Regions from separate parts of the Pseudomonas sp. p1(2021b) genome, predicted to be linked through region 2. Evidence: predicted binding sites of a transcription regulator. Region 2 holds the regulator's gene; each other region holds the start of a gene.
What was found. The regulator sigma-54, encoded in region 2, starts transcription at its own class of promoters, with help from an activator protein. The targets are predictions, from matches to a motif close to ANTGGCATNNANNTTGCTNT.
Positions count from the first base shown of each region.

Region 1: a site for sigma-54 is predicted at 957-976, ahead of flgB (flagellar basal body rod protein FlgB). Genes of this name have one in related genera too.
Region 3: a site for sigma-54 is predicted at 4,792-4,811, ahead of nirB (nitrite reductase large subunit NirB). Genes of this name have one in related genera too.

Region 1 is NZ_CP083746.1:3,522,018-3,529,915, reverse strand. It holds partial or broken gene K8374_RS16375 (DUF6861 domain-containing protein) at 37-618, opposite strand; gene flgB (flagellar basal body rod protein FlgB) at 1,023-1,430, shown strand; gene flgC (flagellar basal body rod protein FlgC) at 1,433-1,876, shown strand; gene flgD (flagellar hook assembly protein FlgD) at 1,889-2,587, shown strand; gene flgE (flagellar hook protein FlgE) at 2,618-3,940, shown strand; gene K8374_RS16350 (hypothetical protein) at 3,989-4,180, shown strand; gene flgF (flagellar basal-body rod protein FlgF) at 4,344-5,084, shown strand; gene flgG (flagellar basal-body rod protein FlgG) at 5,132-5,917, shown strand; gene flgH (flagellar basal body L-ring protein FlgH) at 5,951-6,646, shown strand; gene K8374_RS16330 (flagellar basal body P-ring protein FlgI) at 6,658-7,767, shown strand; gene flgJ (flagellar assembly peptidoglycan hydrolase FlgJ) at 7,780-7,898, shown strand, end outside.
Region 2 is NZ_CP083746.1:4,125,448-4,133,345, reverse strand. It holds gene rapZ (RNase adapter RapZ) at 1-514, opposite strand, end outside; gene ptsN (PTS IIA-like nitrogen regulatory protein PtsN) at 517-981, opposite strand; gene hpf (ribosome hibernation-promoting factor, HPF/YfiA family) at 994-1,302, opposite strand; gene K8374_RS19245 (RNA polymerase factor sigma-54) at 1,380-2,873, opposite strand; gene lptB (LPS export ABC transporter ATP-binding protein) at 3,030-3,755, opposite strand; gene lptA (lipopolysaccharide transport periplasmic protein LptA) at 3,756-4,280, opposite strand; gene lptC (LPS export ABC transporter periplasmic protein LptC) at 4,267-4,839, opposite strand; gene K8374_RS19225 (KdsC family phosphatase) at 4,848-5,372, opposite strand; gene K8374_RS19220 (SIS domain-containing protein) at 5,387-6,364, opposite strand; gene K8374_RS19215 (ATP-binding cassette domain-containing protein) at 6,597-7,406, shown strand; gene mlaE (lipid asymmetry maintenance ABC transporter permease subunit MlaE) at 7,406-7,898, shown strand, end outside.
Region 3 is NZ_CP083746.1:1,225,412-1,233,309, forward strand. It holds gene rdgC (recombination-associated protein RdgC) at 1-102, opposite strand, end outside; tRNA gene K8374_RS05740 (tRNA-Val) at 309-384, shown strand; tRNA gene K8374_RS05745 (tRNA-Asp) at 401-477, shown strand; gene K8374_RS05750 (bifunctional nitrate reductase/sulfite reductase flavoprotein subunit alpha) at 852-4,601, shown strand; gene nirB (nitrite reductase large subunit NirB) at 4,932-7,484, shown strand; gene nirD (nitrite reductase small subunit NirD) at 7,484-7,849, shown strand.

The DNA.
Region 1 (7,898 bases), 600 kb from region 2:
TCGACCTTGGTCTTCCATTGTGGTCCGATACTTGAGTTGAGCAATATGATGGGCGGCTCGGGAGACCGCATTCGGGTCGTCCTTGCTGAATGGGCTCAGACCTTCGTCGCCACGCGTACCTTTCCAGGCTATGCAGATGCCATCGAGGTAGTACTCGCCGATGCGTGGCAGGCCGTCGATGAAAAACTCGGCGATGGACGCCAGCCCCAGTACGCCGAGGATCCAGCCGCTGATCTTAAGACCCATCGCCGCGCCCGCGCCGGCAAAGGGAATGGCCCCCGCTCCTGCACCCAATACGCCTATTCCTGCACCAATGGCGCCGCCGGTGATGACGCTGCTGGCGACGATCATCGCCATCTGCCTCACGACGATGAGCAGTTCGTCGACGATGCTGGCGATTTCGAGGTCGGCGAAGCGTTGGCGCAGCATACGTGCAGCTTGCCATTCAGCCTGGTCGAAGGCCGATTGAACGGCTCTGACCCGGCGTAGGTTGAGCGCCAGCGAGGCGACCTGTTCGTTGAGGTGCGTGCGGAAATGGGCACCTCCCTGATAGCCCATTTCATTGATAATGCGTGACTCGACTTCCTGCCACGAAGGTATGTAGTGGCCTAGAAACATGTGGTGTCTCCCTGACAGCGTGTGCAGGGGGAAATCACATCACGAAAAAATGGTGATCATTTCCGTGTGGCTTGTGGGAAAAATCGCAAATTCCACTGAAGTAGCCGACAAAATCGTCGATGATACAGCTCGAGAGGGATCTGGTTCGCCCGGACCCTGAGCCTCAAGCTGTGCGTGGTTCGACCATGGCCTCAATGGGTGTCAATTTTTTGTTTTGCCGCTTTTGCCACCACGCGATTGCCGCTTTCCCTTCACCAGGCGGAAGCACTTTGCCGCTTTTCTGGCATCCTGCTTTGCCACCCGCGCCCCAAACCTCCGGTTTTACTGGGTCTCTGCCGCTTGGCACAAACCTTGCTCTAGCCTGCTCAAGATTCTTCCGGTCAACCTTCGAAGGTTTCCCAGACATGAGCATCAGCTTCGACAAGGCGCTCGGCATCCATGAGCAGGCATTGAGCTTCCGCGCCCAGCGCGCCGAGGTCCTGGCCAACAACATCGCCAACGCCGACACGCCCAACTACAAGGCACGCGACATGGACTTCTCGGCGGTGCTCGCCGCCGAGGCGGCCAAACAGCAGAGCGGCCGCATCGCCCTGGACCGTACCAACACTCGGCACATCGAGGCCCAGGGCCTGGCCATGGGCGACGACACCCTCAAGTACCGTACGCCGATGCAGCCTTCGATCGACCAGAACACCGTCGATGCGCAGATCGAGCAGTCGAACTACGCAGAGAACGCCATTGGCTTCCAGGCCAGCTTCACCCTGCTCAACAGTAAATTCAAAGGGCTGATTTCGGCCCTGCGCGGAGAGTGACCATGTCCCTTGCCAGTGTCTTCAACATTGCCGGTAGCGGCATGAGTGCGCAGAACACCCGCCTCAATACCGTCGCTTCGAACATCGCCAACGCCGAGACCGTGTCCTCGAGCATCGACCAGACCTACCGCGCACGCCACCCGGTGTTCGCCACCACCTTCCAGCAGGCCCAGGACGGCGCCGGCCAGTCGCTGTTCCAGGACCAGGGCGAGGCGGGGCAGGGCGTGCAGGTGATGGGCATCGTCGAAGACCAGAGCAACCTCGAGGCGCGCTACGAGCCCAACCACCCGGCAGCGAACAAAGACGGCTACGTCTACTACCCGAACGTCAATGTGGTGGAGGAGATGGCCGACATGATCTCCGCCAGCCGTGCGTTCCAGACCAACGCCGAACTGATGAACACCGCCAAGACCATGATGCAGAAGGTCCTGACCCTGGGTCAGTGATAGGACATCGACATGACCACGACTAATTCCACCAGCGAAGTCGGCAGTGCCTACCTGACGTCGCTGCAAAAGCAGAACCCCAAGACCGACAGCAGCACCGGTACCGCCGGCAGTGCGCTGGGCAAGGATGCGTTCTTGCAGCTGCTGGTCACTCAAATGAAGAACCAGAACCCACTGGACCCTCAGGAGAACGGCGAATTCGTCGCCCAGCTGGCGCAGTTCAGCAGCCTTGAAGGTATCCAGGCGCTGAACCAGTCGGTCAACGGCATCCTCAGCGGCATGGGCTCTTCCCAGGCGCTGCAGGCCTCGTCCCTGGTCGGCCGTTCGGTGATCGTGCAGAACGACAAGGCCGTGGTCGACACCACCAAGAGCTTCACCGGCCAGGTGGTACTGCCGCAGAACATCACCGAAGGCAAGGTCACCATCAAGGACAAGGACGGCAACGTGGTCAAGACCATCGAGCTGGGTGCGCAGAAGGCCGGTACCGCCGACTTCATCTGGGATGGCACCAACGACAAGGGCGAGAAAGTCGACCCCGGCAACTACACCTTCGCCGCCAGCACCACGGTCGATGGCAAGAGCGTGACGCTCGCCACGCTGCTGCCGGCAACGGTGAACAGTGTCAGCTTCCAGAACGGCGGCGAGATGATGCTCAACCTTGCCGGCATCGGCAAGATCGGCATCTCCAAAGTCACTACCATCGGAATCTAACGCCGCGCAATCGGCAGAAGGAGCAAGTAAATGTCTTTCAATATTGGCCTGAGCGGGCTCTACGCGGCGAACAAGGCGCTGAACGTTACCGGCAACAACATCGCCAACGTGGCCACCACAGGCTTCAAGTCCTCCCGTGCCGAATTCGCCGACCAGTACTCGGCGTCCATTCGCGGCACCAGCGCCGGCAAGACCACCGTCGGTAGCGGTGTGAAGACCGCCGCGGTATCGCAGATGTTCACCCCGGGCAATATCAACGGCACCGGCCAGGCCCTGGACCTTGCCATCGACGGCAACGGCTTCTTCGCCCTGAGCGACAATGGCTCGAAGATCTACACCCGCGCCGGTGCGTTCTACAGCGACAAGGACGGCTACATCGTCAATGCCTCGGGCGCCAACCTGCAGGGCTATGCGGTCGATGCCGACGGCAAGATCGTTCAGGGTATCCTGACTAACCTGCAGATCGATACCTCGAACCTCTCGCCGAACCCGACCGGCCGGATTTCCGAAACCGTCAACCTCAACTCCAGCGCCTCGACGCCGAGCGTGACGCCATTCGACCCGACCAATGTCAACAGCTACAACTACACCTTCAACACCGACGTGTATGACAGTCAGGGTAATGCGCACCAGTTGAACCAGTATTTCATCAAGGATGTGGGCACCAACTCGTGGACCATGTACACCACCATTGACGGCCGCAATCCGAGTGACCCCACTCTCGATACGCCGCTGGTCAACAAGCTGCCGTTCAAGTCCGACGGTACCCTGGACACCGCCGCCATGACGGCGGGCGCGGTGCCCGGCGGTCTGGACATCGGCGATGACAAGACCTTCACCCTCAATGGCTGGGTACCGGCCGAGAAGAATGCGGCGGGCGACTGGGTCAGCAACGGCGCCACCGCGCGCACGGGCGGCGTGACCCTGGACATGCTGGCGACTACTCAGTACAACGCAGCGTCCGCGACCACCGCCAAGAGCCAGGATGGCTACGCCACCGGCGAGCTCACCGGCCTGACCGTGGACCCGAGCGGCAACCTGTTCGCCAACTTCACCAATGGCCAGGACAAAGTGATCGGCCAGGTGGTGGTAGCCAACTTCGCCAACCTGCAGGGCCTCACGCCAGTAGGCGGCACCGCCTGGAAGGAGTCCTATGCTTCGGGTGTGCCGGTCATCGGCGAGCCTGGCACCGGCACCCTGGGCCAGATCGCGGGCGGTGCGTTGGAAGACTCCAACGTCGACCTCACCGGCGAGCTGGTCAACCTGATCAAGGCCCAGAGCAACTACCAGGCCAACGCCAAGACCATCTCCACTGAAAGCACCATCATGCAGACCATCATCCAGATGACCTGATGATCGGGCGGGGGCTGTCGGGCAGCCCCTGCTATCGAGATCCCCTTCATGAACAAACGCCTCCTGCTCAGCCTGTTCGCCGCGCTGTGCATCTCCCTGTCACTGTCTGCGGCCCCCGCGCCTTTCTATCAATGGCAAAGCCTGGCCACCGGCCGCTTCATGTGCTCGGCCAACAACCCGGGCGAAGGCTGGGTGCGTCACTCCGGCCCCTACAACAATGCCGGTTGCCGCGATTACTGAGCAGTGCCTTGCCGCTGACGGCAAAGATTCGCCGACAAACTGACGGTCAAGGTCGAACCAGGCGCTACAGCCCCCGTAATCACTGGCTTGGCAACCTTGGTTCGATATTTGCTTATCCCTGCTCAGCAAGCGCGCGGCAGGGGTACGCGCAGAAGGAGAGACTGTGGACAAGATGCTTTACGTGGCCATGACCGGCGCCAGCCAGAACGCGCTGGCCCAGCGGGCCCACGCCAACAACCTGGCGAACGTTTCCACCAACGGCTTCCAGCGTGATCTGGAGCAGGCGCGGTCGATGCCGGTGTTCGGCGACAGCTTTCCGGCGCGTGCATTTGCCATGACCGAACGCCCGGCTACCGACTTCACCGCAGGTGCCCTGGTGGAAACCGGCCGCGAGCTGGACGTGGCCGTCAGCGGTGACGGTTTCATCGCCGTGCAGGCACCGGACGGCAGCGAAGCCTACGTGCGCACCGGCAGCCTGAACATCGATGCCCTGGGCGTGCTGCGTGCTGGCAACGGCATGCCGGTGATCGGCAATGGCGGCCCGATCGCCATTCCGCCGGAGCAGAAGGTGGAGATCGGCGAAGACGGCACCATCAGCATCCGCGCCATGGGTGAAGACCCGCGGGTGATGGCCGAGGTCGATCGCATCAAGCTGGTCAACCCCGATACCAAGGGCCTGACCAAGGGGCTGGACGGCATGATCCACACCACCAGCGGCCAGCCGGCCGATGCCGACGTCAACGTCAAAGTGGTATCGGGCTTCCTGGAGTCGAGCAACGTTAACGCCGTCGAGGAAATGACCTCGGTACTGGCTCTGTCCCGCCAGTTCGAGCTGCACGTCAAGATGATGAACGCGGCCAAGGAAGGCGATGAAGCCATGGCTCGGGTTTTGCAAATCGGCTAATCACTTATGAACGGGTGCCGTAAAACAGGCGCACGAGGAGAACACTAATGCTTCCGGCTCTTTGGGTCGCTAAGACCGGCCTGTCCGCCCAGGACACCAACCTGACTGTCATCTCCAACAACCTGGCCAACGTCTCGACCACTGGCTTCAAGCGTGATCGCGCCGAATTCCAGGACCTTCTGTACCAGATCAAGCGCCAGCCCGGTGCCCAGTCGACCCAGGACAGCGAGCTGCCCTCGGGCCTGCAGGTCGGTACCGGTGTGCGCATCGTCGGCACCCAGAAGAACTTCACCGCTGGCAGCCTGCAGACCACCGAGAACCCACTGGACATGGCCGTCAACGGCCGCGGTTTCTTCCAGGTGCTGCAGCCGGACGGCACCGTCTCCTATACCCGAGACGGCACCTTCCACCTGAATTCCGACGGCCAGATCGTCACCGCCAACGGTTTCGCCCTGGAGCCTGCGATCGTCGTACCGCCGGATGCCCAGACCTTCACCGTCGGCCAGGACGGCACCGTGTCGATCACCACCGCCGGCAACCCGGCCGCGCAGATCATCGGCAACATCCAGACCGCCGACTTCATCAACCCGACCGGCCTGCAGGCCATCGGCAACAACCTGTTCCTGGAGACCGCCGCCAGCGGTGCGCCGCAGATCGGTACCCCGGGCCTGAACGGCTTCGGCACCACCCTGCAGCAGACCCTGGAGAACTCCAACGTCAGCACCGTGGAAGAGCTGGTCAACATGATCACCACCCAGCGCGCCTACGAGATGAACTCCAAGGTCATCTCCACCGCCGACCAGATGCTCTCGTTCGTCACCCAGCAGCTGTAAGCCCCAAGCCCGTTACACCGTGAGGTAAGCGTCATGAATCGTCTGTTGTCCGTCTTCGCCCTCGGGGGCGCGGTGTTGTTGGCCGGTTGCGTCGCGCCGACGCCAAAGCCCAACGACCCGTACTACGCGCCGGTGTTGCCGCGTACCCCGTTGCCCGCAGCGGCCAACAACGGTTCAATCTACCAGGCCGGTTTCGAGCAGAACCTGTACACCGACCGCAAGGCGTTCCGAGTGGGTGACATCATCACCATCACCCTCAACGAGCGCACTTCGGCGAGCAAGAACGCAGGTTCGCAGATCCAGAAGAACAGCAATGCCAACATCGGCCTGACCTCGCTGTTCGGCACCACCCCGAACACCAACAACCCGTTCGGCGGCGGTGACCTGTCGCTGGAGGCCGGTTATAGCGGCGAGCGCGCCACCAAGGGCGACAGCAAGGCGACCCAGGGCAACACCCTGACCGGTTCGATCACCGTCACCGTGGCCGAGGTGCTGCCCAACGGCATCATCGCCGTGCGTGGCGAGAAGTGGCTGACCCTGAACACCGGCGAGGAGCTGGTGCGCATCGCCGGCCTGATCCGCGCCGATGACATCGCCACCGACAACACCGTGCCGTCCACCCGCGTGGCCGATGCGCGCATCACCTACTCGGGCACCGGCTCCTTCGCCGATGCCAGCCAGCCCGGTTGGCTGGACCGCTTCTTCATCAGCCCGCTCTGGCCCTTCTGAGTCGAATGACCATGTTCAACGTAAGGCAGCTGATCGCCGCGACCCTGCTTCTGTCCTGTGCCTTCGGCGCCCAGGCCGAGCGCTTGAAGGACATCGCCAGTATTTCCGGCGTGCGTACCAACCAGTTGATCGGCTACGGCCTGGTGGTAGGCCTGAACGGCACGGGTGACCAGACCACCCAGACCCCATTCACCCTGCAGACCTTCAACAACATGCTCTCGCAGTTCGGCATCAAGGTGCCGCCAGGGTCGGGCAACGTGCAGCTCAAGAACGTGGCGGCGGTATCGGTGCACGCCGACCTGCCGGCCTTCGCCAAGCCCGGCCAAGTGGTGGACATCACCGTCTCTTCCATCGGCAACTCCAAGAGCCTGCGCGGCGGCAGCCTGCTGATGACCCCGCTCAAGGGTATCGACGGCAATGTCTACGCCGTGGCCCAGGGCAACCTGGTGGTGGGCGGCTTCGACGCCGAAGGGCGGGATGGCTCCAAGATCACCGTCAACGTGCCCTCGGCCGGCCGTATCCCAGGCGGTGCCACCGTCGAGCGTGCGGTGCCGAGCGGCTTCAACCAGGGCAACAGCCTGACACTGAACCTCAATCGCCCGGACTTCACCACCGCCAAGCACATCGTCGACAAGATCAACGAACTGCTCGGCCCAGGTGTCGCCCAGGCCGTGGACGGCGGCTCGGTGCGCGTCACTGCGCCCATGGACCCGAGCCAGCGGGTGGACTACTTGTCGATCCTCGAGAACCTGGAGATCGACCCAGGCCAGGCCGTGGCCAAGGTCATCATCAATTCGCGTACCGGCACCATCGTCATCGGCCAGAACGTCAAGGTCTCGCCGGCGGCGGTGACCCACGGCAGCCTCACCGTGACCATCACCGAAGACCCGATCGTCAGCCAGCCGGGGCCGTTCTCCAATGGCCAGACCGCCGTGGTGCCGCGCTCGCGCGTCAATGCCCAGCAGGAAGCCAAGCCGATGTTCAAGTTCGGCCCGGGTACCACCCTGGACGAGATCGTCCGTGCGGTGAACCAGGTCGGCGCGGCGCCCAGCGACCTGATGGCGATCCTCGAAGCCCTGAAGCAGGCCGGCGCCTTGCAGGCCGACCTGATCGTGATCTGAGGAGGCCTGCCCATGACGCCCAAGAGCCTGGTCTCCGGACACGCCGACAGCGGCGCCTATACCGACCTCAACCGCCTGAGCGCGCTCAAGCACGGTGATCGCGACAGCGACGCCAACGTGCGCAAGGTGGC
Region 2 (7,898 bases):
AGGACTCGACCAGGAACGCGGTGCCGGGCTCGGGCTGGTTGAGCAGGCGCAGCTTGATCGAATCGCGCAACTGGTAGAGGTTCAGGTTGGTGGTGTCGATCTTCAGGTCGGCCAGATCGGAGATCGGGCCGAGCAGCTCGCTTTCGACCCGGATCGCCTCTGCCAGGGAGCGATTGGCGTTGGTCAGCGGGTGGCGCCGGCGGGTCTCGGAGAAGCGCTTGAGCAGTGTCTCCTCGTCGGCGTCCAGGTACAGCACGTCGCACTGGATATGCCGGCTCCGGGCCTCTTCGAGCAGGTCGGGAAAACGGGTCAGGTGGCTGGGCAGGTTGCGCGCGTCGATGGAGACGGCCACCTTCGGTTGCAACAGCTCGGTATTGATCAGTGCATTTTCGGCCAGTTGCGGCAACAACCCGGCGGGCAGGTTGTCGATGCAGTAGTAGCCGTTGTCTTCCAGGACATCGAGGGCGGTACTTTTGCCGGAGCCGGACCGGCCGCTGACGATGATCAGGCGCATGTTCAGTGCTCGTTCTGTGCGTCTAGGACTACCTGGTACAGGGCCTCGCTGCTGCCGGCGGCACGCAGGCGATCGCGGACCTCCTTGCGATCGAGCATGCTGGCGATCTGGCGCAGCAGTTCAAGGTGGGCATCGGTGGCCGCCTCGGGTACCAGCAGGACGAACAGCAGGTCCACGGGCGCGCCATCGATGGCGTCGTAGTCGATGGGAGCATCCAGGTGCAGCAGGGCGCTGACGGGCGCCGTGCAGCCTTCGAGCCGGCAGTGGGGGATGGCGATGCCATTGCCGAAGCCGGTGGAGCCCAGTTTCTCGCGGGCAACCAACTTTTCGAAGACGTCCTGCATCTCCAGTTCGGGAATTTGCTCGGCGATCAGGTTGGCGACCTTTTCCAGGGCGCGCTTCTTACTGCCGCCCGGCACGTTCACGAGGGAACGGCCGGGGGTCAGGATGGTTTCAAGTCGGATCATGGATGAGAGGGATCAGCGGGCGGCTGCACCTTGCAGCAGGCTTTGCTGTTTTTCCTTGTGTTTTTTCAGTTGGCGGTCGAGCTTGTCAGCCAGGGCATCGATCGCTGCATACATGTCTTGGTGTTCGGCGTTGGCAACCACTTCTCCGCCGGGAATCTGGAGCGTGGCCTCGACCTTCTGCTGCAGTTTCTCGACTTTCATGATCACCGTGACATTGGTGATCTTGTCGAAATGTCCTTCCACCCGGGCGAGCTTCTCGAGTACGTACTCACGCAGTGGTTGGGTGACTTCTACATGCTGTCCACTGATGTTGACTTGCATACAGCTTCTCCTTTGTTGCCCGTGCATAAAGGGCAGGTATTGCACCTGCCACTGAAACGCTATGGCACAGCCAGGGGCTACATCAGTCGCTTGCGCTCGCTCGACGGTGCGATGCCGAGGGACTCGCGGTACTTGGCGACGGTGCGACGGGCTACCTGGATGCCTTGTGCCTCCAGTAAACCAGCGATCTTGCTGTCACTCAATGGCTTTTTCTGATTTTCCGCCGCAACCAGTTTCTTGATGATCGCGCGGATCGCCGTAGACGAGCATTCACCGCCTTCGGAGGTGCTCACATGGCTCGAGAAAAAGTATTTCAATTCATAGATGCCACGCGGGGTATGCATGTATTTCTGCGTGGTGACCCGGGAAATGGTCGATTCGTGCATGCCGACCGCCTCGGCGATGTCGTGTAGCACCAACGGCTTCATCGCCTCGTCGCCCTGGTCGAGGAAGCCGCGCTGGTGCTCGACGATCTGGGTGGCGACCTTCATCAGCGTCTCGTTGCGGCTCTGCAGGCTCTTGATGAACCAGCGTGCCTCCTGCAACTGGTTGCGCATGAAGGTGTTGTCGGCGCTGGTGTCGGCGCGGCGGACGAAACCTGCGTATTGCGGGTTGACCCGCAGGCGCGGGATCGCTTCCTGGTTGAGCTCCACCAGCCAGCGGTCGTTGTCCTTGCGCACGATGACGTCGGGTACCACGTATTCCGGTTCGCTGGATTCGATCTGCGAGCCCGGGCGCGGGTTGAGGCTCTGTACCAGCTCGATGACCTGGCGCAGCTCATCTTCCTTGAGCTTCATGCGCCGCATCAGCTGGCTGTAGTCGCGGCTGCCGAGCAGGTCGATGAAGTCGCTGACCAGGCGCTGGGCTTCGGCCATCCATGGGGTGTCGGCCGGCAGCTGGCGCAGCTGCAGCAGCAGGCATTCGCCGAGGTTGCGTGCGCCGATGCCGGCAGGCTCGAACTGCTGGATGCGGTGCAGTACGGCTTCCACTTCATCCAGCTCGATATCCAGCTCGGGGTCGAAGCCTGCGCAGATTTCCTCGAGGCTGTCCTCCAGGTAGCCCTGGCCGTTGATGCTGTCGATCAGGGTCACGGCAATGAGCCGGTCGGTGTCGGACATCGGTGCCAGGTTCAACTGCCACAGCAGGTGGCTTTGCAGGCTCTCGCCGGTGGAGGTACGGGTAGTGAAGTCCCACTCGTCGTCATCGCTGGCCGGCAGGCTGCTGGCGCTGGTCTGGTAGATGTCTTCCCAGGCCGTGTCGACGGGCAGTTCGTTGGGGATGCGCTCGTTCCATTCGCCTTCTTCCAGGGTTTCGGCGCTGGCCGTGCTTTCCTGGAAGCTGTTGTCCTGGGCTTCGGCGACCGGCTTGCTCTCGGCGTTGTCGGCCATGGGGTCGCTGTTGTCGAAGTCGTCGCCGTCTTCCTGACGTTCGAGCATCGGGTTGGATTCCAGCGCTTCCTGAATTTCCTGTTGAAGGTCCAGGGTAGAGAGCTGGAGCAGACGGATGGCCTGTTGCAACTGCGGTGTCATCGTCAGTTGCTGGCCCATTTTTAGGACGAGCGATGGTTTCATGGCTGGGGCTTAATACCTTGTTCGCCGGCGCGCATGCGCCATCCACTACACGAAGGGCGCCGGGGCGCCAATTTTAAGCAAGTTATATGCCTGAAATTGTAGCGTTTGCCTAGAGCACTGCAACCTTTGCGGCAGTGCCCCGGGCAGACTCCGGGCTCAGAGTCGGAACTCGTGGCCCAGGTAGACCTCCTTGACCAGGTCATTGGCCAGGATAGTCTCGGCATCGCCTTCGGCGATCAGTTGTCCATCGTTGACGATGTAGGCGGTCTCGCAGATATCGAGCGTCTCGCGGACGTTGTGGTCGGTGATCAGCACACCGATGCCCTTGGCCTTGAGGTGATGGATGATCTGCTTGATATCGCCCACGGAAATCGGGTCGACACCGGCGAAGGGTTCGTCCAGCAGGATGAACTTCGGCGCGGTGGCCAATGCCCGTGCGATCTCGACGCGGCGGCGTTCGCCACCGGAGAGGCTCATGCCGAGGTTGTCACGGATGTGGCTGATGTGGAACTCCTGCAGCAGGCTTTCCAGCTCCTTGCGGCGGCCGTCGCGGTCGAGGTCCTTGCGGGTCTCGAGGATGGCCATGATGTTGTCGGCCACCGACAGTTTGCGGAAGATCGACGCTTCCTGGGGCAGGTAGCCGATGCCGGCGCGGGCGCGACCGTGCATGGGCTGGTGGCTGACGTCCAGGTTGTCGATCAGCACGCGGCCCTGGTCGGCGCGGACCAGGCCGACGATCATGTAGAAGCAGGTGGTCTTGCCGGCGCCGTTGGGGCCGAGCAGGCCGACGATCTGGCCGCTGTCGATCGACAGGCTGACGTCGCGGACGACCTGGCGGCCCTTGTAGCTCTTGGCCAGGTGCTGGGCTTTGAGGGTTGCCATTTACTCGGCCTTCTTCTTCGGCTGAATCACCATGTCGATGCGCTGACGGGGTGAGGTCACATTGCCACCGCGACCGGCGGTAGCCACCTGGGTCTTGGTGTTGTAGACGATCTTCTCGCCTTCGGTGGTGTTGCCTTCGTTCTCGACCTTGGCGCGGTCGGTGAGGATCACCATGTCCTTCTGCGCCTGGTACTGGATGGTCACGGCCCAGCCTTTCATCTTGTCGGGCTTGGCAGCGCTCTGCTGCTGCTCGAAGTACGCCAGGTTGCCCACCGAGGTGACCACGTCGATATCGCCGGAGGCGGCGCGGGTGATGGTCACGGTGTTGCCTTTGATCATCATCGAGCCCTGGGTGATGATCACGTCGCCGGTATAGGTGGCTACGCCTTGCTTGTCGTCCAGGTGAGCGTTGTCGGCCTGGATGCGGATAGGCTGGTCACGATCGTTGGGCAGGGCCAAGGCGCTCGCGCTTCCCAGTGCCGCGCTCAGGCTGAGCAAAAAGGGGAGGGTTTTAACGAGCCTCATACTGTCCTCTTACGTTGGACAGCAGGTCCATCCTGCCGTCTTTCAAATACGCTTTCATTCCTTTGCCCGTAGTGGTCCCACCGGCGCCGTCGATTCTAACGGCTTGCTCGGTCTGCGCATATTGCTTCTGCGGGAACACGGTCATGCGGGACGTGGTGACGATCATTTCGCGCTGCTTTTCATCGGTACGGGCCACGCGGACCTTCTCGATGAGCTCGACCTCGGTACCGTCCGGGTTGACCTCGGCGCGCTCGCTCTGCACGTGCCACGGGTACTGGGTACCGCGGTACAGGTGCAGGTCGGGCTTGGTCAGCAGGGAGACTTCGCTGGCCTTGAGGTGCTCGACCTTGTCGGCGGTCATCTCGTACTGCATCTTGCCGTCTGGCATGAACTGCACGCTGTGGGCGTTGATCGCGTAGTAGTCGATGGCGCTTTCGTCGACCTGGGCCACGGGCTTGTCGAGGAAGCTCTCGGGGCTGATGTTCCAGTAGCCGACCGCCACCAGCAGTGCGGCGATCGCACCGAGCAGCACGATATTTCGGGCTTTCTTGCTGAACATGTGCGGCCTTAGAGGTAGTTGGCGTTGGCAGCGTCCAGGTTGCCCTGGGCCTGCATGATCAATTCACAGAATTCGCGCGCTGCGCCTTCGCCGCCGCGCGCCTGGGTCACGCCATGGGCATGCTGGCGAACGAACGGTGCAGCGCTGGCCACTGCCATGCCCAGGCCCACGCGGCGGATCACCGGCAGGTCGGGCAGGTCGTCGCCCAGGTAGGCGACCTGTTCATAGCTTAGGCCCAGTTCGGCCAGCAGGCCGTCGAGCACCACAAGTTTGTCCTCGCGGCCCTGGAACAGGTGCGGGATGCCGAGGTTGCGCGCCCGGCGTTCGACCACCGGGGTCTTGCGCCCGCTGATGATCGCGGTGGTCACGCCCGAGGCCATGAGCATCTTGATGCCATGTCCGTCGAGGGTGTTGAAGGTCTTGAACTCGCTGCCGTCCTCGAGGAAGTACAGGCGCCCGTCGGTGAGCACGCCGTCGACGTCGAAGACCGCCAGCTTGATGGCCTTGCCGCGTTGCAGCAGATCCGGGTTCATCGTGTTGTCCTCCATCACATCACGCCTGCGCGCAGCAGGTCGTGCATGTTCAGGGCGCCGGTCGGGCGGTCGTTCTGGTCGACCACCACCAGTGCGTTGATCTTGTTGTCTTCCATGATGCGCAGGGCCTCGGCGGCGAGCATCTCGGCACGTGCGGTCTTGCCGTGCACGGTCATCACCTGGTCGATGATGGTCTTGTGCACATCGATGTTGCGCTCCAGGGCGCGGCGCAGGTCGCCGTCGGTGAACACGCCGGCCAGGCGGCCGTCGGCTTCCAGCACCACGGTCATGCCGACCAGGCTCTTGCGCGACATCTCCACCAGGGCGTCCTTGAGCAGGGTGCCACGCTGCACGATGGGCAGCGCCTCGCCGGTGTGCATGACGTTTTCCACCTTCAGCAGCAGGCGACGGCCCAGGGCACCGCCGGGGTGGGAGAAGGCGAAGTCCTCGGCGGTGAAGCCGCGTGCCTCGAGCAGTGCGATGGCCAGGGCGTCGCCCAGGACCAGAGCCGCGGTGGTGGAGGATGTGGGTGCCAAGTTCAGCGGGCAGGCTTCCTGAGCGACACTGGCGTCGAGGTTGACCTCGGCGGCCTGGGCCAGGGGCGAGTCGGGGTTGCCGGTGAGGCTGATCATCTGGATGCCCAGGCGCTTGATCAGCGGCAACAGGGTGACGATCTCGGCGGTGCTGCCGGAGTTGGACAGGGCCAGGATGACGTCATCGCGGGTGATCATGCCCATGTCGCCGTGGCTGGCTTCGGCCGGGTGCACGAAGAACGCCGGCGTGCCGGTGCTGGCCAGGGTCGCGGCGATCTTGTTGCCGATGTGGCCCGACTTGCCCATGCCGAGCACGACGACCCGGCCCGTGCTGGCCAGGATCAGCTCGCAGGCCTTGACGAAGTTGTCGTCGATGCGCGGCAGCAGGCCCTCTACGGCTTCGAGTTCCAGGCGCAGGGTGCGCTGGGCGGATTGGATCAGCTCGCTGGATTGGCTCATGTCGAAAAGCAATGTCTGATAAAAAGGCGCCGATTATAGCTGCAATGTGCGAAAGGCTCATCCATCGATTGTCGTACTGGCTGTCGTTGACCTGAACAGCCTGCGTGATGGCCTTGGGGCGCGCGTTGCAGCGGTGCTATAGTTCGCCGCTATTCGGCCCGCCGGTGGCGCGTGTGCCTTCACGAAGAGGGCAGGCGTCCATTGAGACGAGGCTGCATCGCAAGGAGTCTAGATGAGTGTGGATAGCGCCTACGCGGTCGAGTTGAAGGGTGTCACCTTCAAGCGCGGTTCGCGCAGCATTTTCAGCAATGTGGACATACGCATCCCCCGTGGCAAGGTCACTGGCATCATGGGGCCTTCCGGGTGCGGCAAGACCACGCTGCTGCGCCTGATGGGCGCACAGTTGCGCCCTTCGGCCGGCGAAGTCTGGGTCGCTGGGCAGAACCTGCCGAGCCTGTCGCGGGGCGACCTGTTCGATGCGCGCAAGCAGATGGGCGTGCTGTTCCAGAGCGGCGCCCTGTTCACCGATCTCGATGTGTTCGAGAACGTCGCCTTCCCACTGCGGGTCCATACCCAGCTGTCGGACGAGATGATCCGCGACATCGTCCTGATGAAGCTGCAGGCCGTGGGCCTGCGCGGGGCCATCGACCTGATGCCGGACGAACTGTCCGGCGGCATGAAGCGCCGCGTGGCGTTGGCCCGCGCCATCGCGCTGGACCCGCAGATTCTCATGTACGACGAACCGTTCGTCGGCCAGGACCCGATCGCCATGGGTGTGCTCGTGCGCCTGATCCGCCTGCTCAACGATGCCCTGGGCATCACCAGCATCGTGGTGTCCCACGACCTGGCCGAGACCGCGAGCATCGCCGACTATATCTATGTGGTGGGGGATGGCCAGGTGCTGGGGCAGGGCACGCCCGACGAGCTGATGGGCTCGGACAACCCGCGCATCCGCCAGTTCATGAAGGGCGACCCGGACGGCCCGGTGCCTTTCCACTTCCCTGCGCCTGACTATCGCGCCGACCTGCTGGGAGCGCGGTGATGCGCAGAAAATCCGTACTCGAACGTATCCGCCTGTTCGGCCGCGCGGCCATCGATGTCCTGGCCGTGCTCGGCCGCTCCTGCCTGTTCCTGGTCCATGCCCTGGGCGGGCGTGGCGGCATCGGCGGCAGTTTCCAGTTGTTGGTCAAGCAGCTCTATGCGGTGGGCGTGCTGTCGCTGGCGATCATCGTCGTCTCCGGCATCTTCATCGGCATGGTGCTGTCGCTGCAGGGCTACAGCATCCTCACCAAGTACGGCTCCGAGCAGGCCGTGGGGCAGATGATCGCCCTGACCCTGCTGCGCGAGCTGGGGCCGGTGGTCACCGCCTTGCTGTTCGCAGGCCGCGCGGGTTCGGCGTTGACCGCCGAGATCGGCAACATGAAGTCTACCGAGCAGCTCTCGAGCCTGGAGATGATCGGCGTCGACCCGCTCAAGTACATCGTCGCCCCGCGCCTGTGGGCCGGGTTCATCTCGCTGCCGCTGCTGGCGCTGA
Region 3 (7,898 bases), 2.3 Mb from region 2:
GCAGGGGCGGGCTGGCTTGCTGGCCAGGGCGGCTTCCAGTGCCTCGGGCTCGAACGGGACGTCCTGGGTCAGGCGGTAGGTCAGCAGGTTCTTGAACCACATGAGGGGGAATCTCTCCTTAATGCATAAGGCGGGCATTATTCTCCGAGGGGTGGTCGCAGGCCAACCCTGTCAGAGCGCCACCAGCGACTTAATTCAGGAGAAAAGCGCTGCTGCGCTAGGTCTTTGAAAGGCCTGAAAAAATTTTTTAAAAAAGTGCTTGCCAGGGTGGCAGGTCCTCCGTAGAATGCGCGCCACACCGAGACGTTGGGTGATTAGCTCAGCCGGGAGAGCATCTGCCTTACAAGCAGAGGGTCGGCGGTTCGATCCCGTCATCACCCACCACTTCTCGATGTTTAGCGCAGCGGTAGTTCAGTCGGTTAGAATACCGGCCTGTCACGCCGGGGGTCGCGGGTTCGAGTCCCGTCCGCTGCGCCATATTCCAGCTTCCAGGGCCCACTGAACACCCGGAAGCCACAAAGAAAGCGACCTTAGGGTCGCTTTTTTTGTTTCTGCTACGGCGAACCCACTCACGTGCCACCGATTGGTGCGAGCCCAACGGTTGGGTGCTATTTCTGTGCTGGCCGAATCGCGGGGCAAGCCCGCTCCTACTGTTTCTGTTCCCTCAAAGACACTGAAGACCCTGTGGGGTGGGCTGATACCTGCGCTTGGCCCAGTAATTGCTGATGCTCCTGCATCCAGGCCATCAACGCCGATGGCCTCCACGACAAAGGCGCCGTGCTGCTCCTCCTGCTTCTGCAGGGCGGGGCGGCCGGCGCCTTTTTTCGTTCATGCGGCCAGGAGATCGACCGATGAGCAGCAGCGAAGTGCGCAGTGTGTGCCCGTATTGCGGGGTAGGGTGTGGCATCGTCATGACCGTGACGGACGGCAAGGTCACCAAGATCAGCGGTGACAAGCACCACCCGAGCAACTTCGGTCGCCTCTGCACCAAGGGCCAGACCGCTCATCTGCCGCTGACCGCCGCCGGGCGCATGACCCACGCGTTCATGCGCCGGCAGCGCGGTCATGAGCCCGTGCAGGGCACCCTGGACAGCGCCATCGAACAGGCCGCCGACCGTCTGCGTGAGATCATCGACACCCACGGCCCGGATGCAGTGGCGCTCTATGTGTCCGGGCAGATGTCGCTGGAGGCGCAGTACCTGGCCAACAAGTTGGCCAAGGGTTTCATCGGCACGCGGCACATCGAGTCCAATTCGCGCCTGTGCATGGCCAGCGCCAGCAGCGGCTACAAGCAGTCCCTGGGCGCCGACGGGCCACCGGGCAGCTACCAGGATTTCGAGCACGCCGAGGTGTTCCTGGTGATCGGTGCGAACATGGCCGATTGCCACCCGATCCTCTTCCTGCGCCTGCTCGACCGGCTCAAGGCCGGCGCCAGGCTGATCGTCGTCGACCCCCGGCGCAGCGCCACCGCCGACAAGGCCGACCTGTTCCTGCAGGTGCGCCCGGGTACCGACCTGGCCCTGCTCAACGGCCTGCTGCACCTGTTGCACCGCAATGGCCATACTGACGCCGACTTCATCGCTCGTCACACCGAAGGCTGGGAGGCGATGCCCGCTTTCCTCGAGGCTTACACCCCGCAGCGGGTCGCTGCCATTACCGGCCTCGCCGAGGCCGACATTCACCAGGCCGCTGACTGGATCGGCCGAGCCGGCAACTGGATGAGCTGCTGGACCATGGGCCTGAACCAGAGCATCCACGGCACTTGGCACAGCAATGCCCTGTGCAACCTGCACCTGGCCACCGGCGCCATTTGCCGCCTGGGCAGCGGCCCGTTCTCGTTGACCGGCCAACCCAATGCCATGGGCGGGCGCGAAATGGGCTACATGGGCCCCGGGTTGCCGGGCCAGCGTTCGGCGCAGGACGCCGCCGACCGGGCGTTCGTCGAACAGCAGTGGGGGCTTGCCCCGGGCAGCCTGCGCAGCGAAGGCGGCGAGGGCACCGTGGCGCTGTTCGAACAGATGAAGGCGGGGGAGGTGAAGGCTTGTTGGATCATCTGCAGCAATCCGGTGGCCAGTGTCGCCAATCGCCAGCAGGTCATCGACGGCCTGGGCCAGGCAGAGCTGGTGATCGTCCAGGATGCGTTCCTCGACACCGAGACCAACCGCTACGCCGATATCCTGTTGCCCGCTGCCCTTTGGGCCGAAGGCGAAGGGGTGATGGTCAACAGCGAGCGCAACCTGACCCTGATGCCCAAGGCGGTCGAGCCGCCCGGCCAGAGCCTGCCTGACTGGCAGATCATCGCGCGCATCGCCTGTGCCATGGGTTATGCGGATGGGTTCGACTACCCCGATGCCGAGGCGGTGTTCGACGAGCTGCGCCGCTTCTGGAACCCCACGACCGGCTACGACCTGCGCGGCATCGGCTATGCCGAGCTGCGCGAGAAACCCCGCCAATGGCCCTGCCCCCCAGGGCGCGACAATGACCGCAGCCCGTTGCGCTACCTCCATGACGGTGCCCACCGAGCATTGGTCTTCCCCACGCCCAGCGGCAAGGCACGCTTCCTCGCACGCCCCTGGCTGCCAGCGGCCGAACGGCCTGACGCGCACTTCCCGCTGGTGCTCAACACCGGGCGCGTGCAGCACCAATGGCACACCCTGACCAAGACCGGCAAGGTCGCCCGGCTGAACAAACTCGACCCGGGCCCCTTCGTCGAACTGAACCCCGAAGATGCCGCCCGCCTGGGGATCGCCGAGCACGACCAGGTGGCGATCCGCTCCCGTCGCGGCCAGGCCGTGCTGCCCGCGCGGGTCAGCGACCGGGTGCAGGTGGGCAACTGCTTCGCGCCTTTCCATTGGAACGACGTGTTCGGCGAACGACTGGCCATCAACGCGGTGACCTGCGATGCAGTCGACCCAACCTCGCTGCAACCGGCCTACAAGCATTGCGCCGTGGCCATTGAGCGGGTCGCCGGGGCGCGTATCGAGGTGCTCGAACTGAGCCCCGCTACCGAGGCACTGTCCGATGGGCCTCGCCACCACGTGCTCTGGGCCTCGCAGACCGGCAATGGCGAGACACTGGCCGAGCGCTGCGGCCAATGCCTGCGCGAGGCAGGGTTGGCCGTGGAGGTCAGCTGTATGGAAGCCGTCAGCCCGCGCCAGTTGCAGGGTGCCGCCAGTGTGGTACTGATCGCCAGCACCTTCGGCGACGGCGAAGCCCCTGCCAGTGGCGCCGCCTTCTGGCAGGCGCTGCAGGGCGAGCAAGGCAGCCACTGCGCCGAGCTGCCCTATGCGGTGCTGGCCTTGGGGGACTCCAGCTACGACCAGTTCTGCGGCTTTGGCCGCAAGCTCGATTCGCGGCTGACCGAGCTCGGCGCCCGCCGACTGTTGGCCCGGGTCGATTGCGAACCGGATTTCGATGATGCCTTCGCCGCCTGGCTCGACGCACTGCTGCCTGAGTTGGGCAAGGCACCGGTGAAGACCTCGCCTGGGCGCGTTTCCAGCGTCGCCTTCGACAAGCAGCGCCCCCTGCCGGCCAGGCTGGTGGAAAACCGCCTGCTCAATGGCCCGGGCGCCAGCAAGGAGACGCGCCAATTGGTGTTCGACCTGGGCGACAGTGGTTTCACCTACCAGGCCGGTGATGCCCTGGGCGTTTGGCCTCGCAACTGCCCGGCGCTGGTCGGGGAAATGCTGGCCCTGATGCAGCTGGACGGCCGGCTTACGGTCGAGCTCAAGGGTCACGCCCCCATGCCATTGGCCACGGCGATGGAACGGCACCTGGACATCGCCCGGGTCAGCCCTCGGCAACTGGAGGTGTTCAGCCGAGCGAGCGGCGACCTGCGGGGCATGCTGCTGCCCGAACGCAAGGCCGATCTGAGAAGCTGGCTGTGGGGGCGGCAACTGGCCGATGTGTTGCGCGAGTTCCCGCAGGCGTTGTCACTGGCGCAGTGGCTGGACCTGCTCAGGCCCTTGCAGCCTCGGTTGTACTCGATCAGCTCGAGCCCAGCCGCGCACCCCGGCCAGGTTCACCTGACCGTCTCCACGGTGCGCTACGGCACGCGCAAGGGCGTGTGCTCGACCTTCCTCGCCGACCGCGCCGAAGGGCTAGAGGTGGCGATCTTCCCCCAAGTGGCGAAGCACTTCCGCCTGCCCGAGGACGACCGCACGCCGGTGATCATGGTCGGCCCTGGCACGGGTATCGCGCCGTTCCGGGCGTTCCTCGAAGAGCGCCAGGCGCGCGGGGCGAGTGGGGGCAACTGGCTGTTCTTCGGCGAACAGCACCAAGCCTGCGATTTCTACTACCGCGACCAGTTGCTGGCCTGGCAGGCCAGCGGCCACCTGCAGCTGAGCACGGCGTTCTCCCGCGACCAGGCGAGCAAGGTCTATGTCCAGCAGCGCATGCTGGAGCAGGGGGCGCAGTTGTGGCGCTGGCTGGAGGAGGGCGCCTACTTCTACGTGTGCGGCGACGCCCTGCGCATGGCCAAGGATGTCGACGCGGCCTTGCACCAGGTCATCGCCGAGCATGGCGGCCTCGATAGCGAGGCCGCCCAGGCCTACATGGACGCCTTGAACAAAGCCGGCCGCTACCGGCGCGATGTGTACTGAGTGCCCCAGGATGAGCAGGCGTGCACTGGATTGGAGCTTTGCGTACCCCTGAGAACTGGCGTGATCCTTGTAGGAGCGGGCTTGTCCCGCGATTAGGCTGGCCCCGATATCACCGTCGTCTGGCGAGGGCTTCGCCCTTGATCGCGGGACAAGCCCGCTCCTACAGAAAGGGGGCAACGCCTAATGGTGAGTTGGCACACTCCCTGCTTCTGAACCCTTACAACATGCCCTGCTGATCAACGGCGACCAGCCCGGGCCCACTACTGATGAGAACAGGCAAAGGCGCCTGGAGCTTCGGCTCCAGGCGCCTTTTTTTCGCGAGGATCGGCTATGAAGGCAACAGCGAACAGCGGGCAACGAGAGCGACTGGTCATCGTCGGCAATGGCATGGTCGGCCACCACTGCGTCGAACAACTGATCGAACGCGGCGCCCTGGCGCGTTTCGAGCTGCGCGTGTTCGGCGAGGAACGCCAGCGCGCCTACGACCGCGTGCACCTCTCCGACTATTTCGGTGGTAGCGATGCCGAGGCTCTGGCGCTGTGCGAACGGGACTTCTACGACCGCCACGGCGTGCACTTGCACCTGGGCGAGGCCGTGCTGGCCATAGACCGTGAACGCTGCGAGGTGCTCACGGCCGAAGGGCGCTACGGCTACGACCAGTTGATCCTCGCCACTGGCTCCTACCCCTTCGTGCCGCCGATCGAAGGCTCCAGCGGCACCGCGCGCCTGGTCTATCGCACCCTGGACGACCTCGACGCCATCCGCGCGGCAGCCGGCAACGCCCGCCGTGGCGTGGTGGTCGGTGGTGGCCTGCTCGGCCTGGAGGCGGCCAATGCCCTGAAGGCCCTGGGCCTGGAAGCCCATGTGGTGGAGTTCGCGCCACGGCTGATGCCGGTGCAGCTCGATGGCGAGGGTGGTGCTGCCCTATGCGCGCAGATCGAGGCGCTGGGCGTGGGCGTGCACCTGTCCCGGGCCACCCAGTCGATCAGTGCTGGCGAGGCCTACCGCTATCGCATGAACTTCGACGGCGGCGAGCACCTGGAAACCGACCTGATCGTATTCTCCGCCGGAATCCGCCCCCAGGATGCCCTGGCCCGCGCCTGCGACCTGGAGGTCGCCGCCCGGGGCGGCGTGGTGATCGACGGCGATTGTCGCAGCAGCGACCCACGCATCTTCGCCATCGGCGAATGCGCGTCGTGGAACGGCAGCGTGTTCGGCCTGGTGGCGCCAGGCTACGGCATGGCCCGCAACCTGGCGACGCTGTTGGCAGGCGAGCCTGCCCAGGCCTTCACCGGCGCCGACATGTCCACCAAGCTCAAGCTGCTGGGTGTGGATGTCGGCTCCATCGGCGATGCCCACGGTGCCACGCCGGGTTCGCGCAGCTATCGCTTCATCGACGAGGCCAACGCGGCCTATCGCCGGCTGGTGGTGGATGCCAGCGGCAAGCGTGTGCTCGGCGCGGTGCTGGTGGGCGACAACAGCTATTACGACACCCTGCTGCAGTACGTGCAGAACGGCATCGCCCTGCCGGCCGACCCGGCGGCGCTGATCCTGCCCCAAGGCAGCGGGGCGCCGGCCTTGGGCGCCGATGCACTGCCCGACAGCGCGACCATCTGCTCCTGCCACAACGTCAGCAAGGGCGCGGTCTGCGCGGCGATCGACAGCGGCTGCGCCGACCTCGCCGCAGTCAAGGGCTGCACCAAGGCCGCCAGCGGGTGCGGCGGCTGCGCGGCGTTGCTCAAGCAGGTCTTCGAGCACGAACTGGCGGCGCGCGGCGTGGCGGTGGACAAGAGCCTTTGCGAACACTTCGCCTACACCCGCCAGGAGCTCTATGCGCTGGTGCGGGTCGAAGGCATCCGCACCTTCGCCGACCTGCTCGCGCGCCACGGCAGAGGCCATGTCGGCTGTGACATCTGCAAGCCCACCGTGGGCTCGATACTGGCGTCCTGCTGGAACCAGCCGATCATGGACCCGTCCCTGGTGCCGCTGCAGGACACCAACGACACCTTCATGGCCAATATGCAGAAGAACGGCACCTACTCGGTGGTGCCGCGCATTCCCGGCGGCGAGATCACCCCCGACAAGCTGATCGTGATCGGCCAAGTGGCGAAGAAGTACGACCTCTACACCAAGATCACCGGCGGCCAGCGCATCGACCTGTTCGGCGCCCAGCTGCACGAGCTGCCCTTGATCTGGGGCGAGCTGATCGAGGCCGGGTTCGAGACCGGCCATGCCTACGGCAAGTCGACCCGCACGGTGAAGTCCTGCGTGGGCAGCACCTGGTGCCGCTATGGCGTGCAGGACAGCGTCGCCATGGCCCTGCGCCTGGAAGACCGCTACAAGGGCCTGCGCTCGCCGCACAAGCTCAAGTTCGCGGTCTCCGGCTGCACTCGCGAATGCGCCGAGGCGCAGAGCAAGGACATCGGCGTGATCGCCACCGACAAGGGCTGGAACCTGTACGTCTGCGGCAACGGTGGCATGCGCCCGCGCCATGCCGAGCTGTTCGCCACCGACCTCGACGACGAAACCCTGGTGCGCCTGATCGACCGGCTGCTGATGTTCTACATCCGCACCGCCGACAAGCTGCAGCGCACCTCGGTCTGGCGCGAGAGCCTGGAAGGCGGGCTGGACTACCTCAAGCAGGTGATCATCGACGACAGCCTGGGCCTGGCCAGCGAGCTGGAGGCGCAGATGCAGCATGTGGTCGAGCGCTACGAATGCGAATGGGCCAACGCCCTCAAGGACCCGGAAAAGCTCAAGCGCTTTCGCACCTTCGTCAACGACCAGCGCCCCGACCCGGACGTGCACTTCGTCCGCGAGCGCGAGCAGCGTCGGCCCGCCGCACCCTTGCATTTGATTCCCACCACCCAGGAGGCTATCTGATGAAAACGTCCAACGCTGCTGTCGCAACGCAACCCGGCTGGCAAACGGTCTGCCGGCTCCAGGACCTGGTCGCCGACTCCGGCGTGGTGGTCTGGCATGAGGGCGAACAGGTGGCCCTGTTCTACCTGCCCGGCCAGGCCCAGCCCGTGTACGCCCTCGACAACCGTGACCCGCGTTCCGGCGCCAATATCATCGGTCGTGGCCTGGTCGGCAGCCTGCACGGGCAGCTGGTGGTCGCGGCGCCACTGTACAAGCAGCATTTCAGCCTCCACGACGGGCACTGCCTGGAGGACACGACGCAGGCCTTGCGCGTGTGGCCGGTGCGCCTTTGCGGCGATGCGGTGGAGCTTGCGACGTGCGCTTGAAGCGTGCGCTGTGAAATTGCAAGCGGTCGGGCAGGACGGTTCGTTTCAG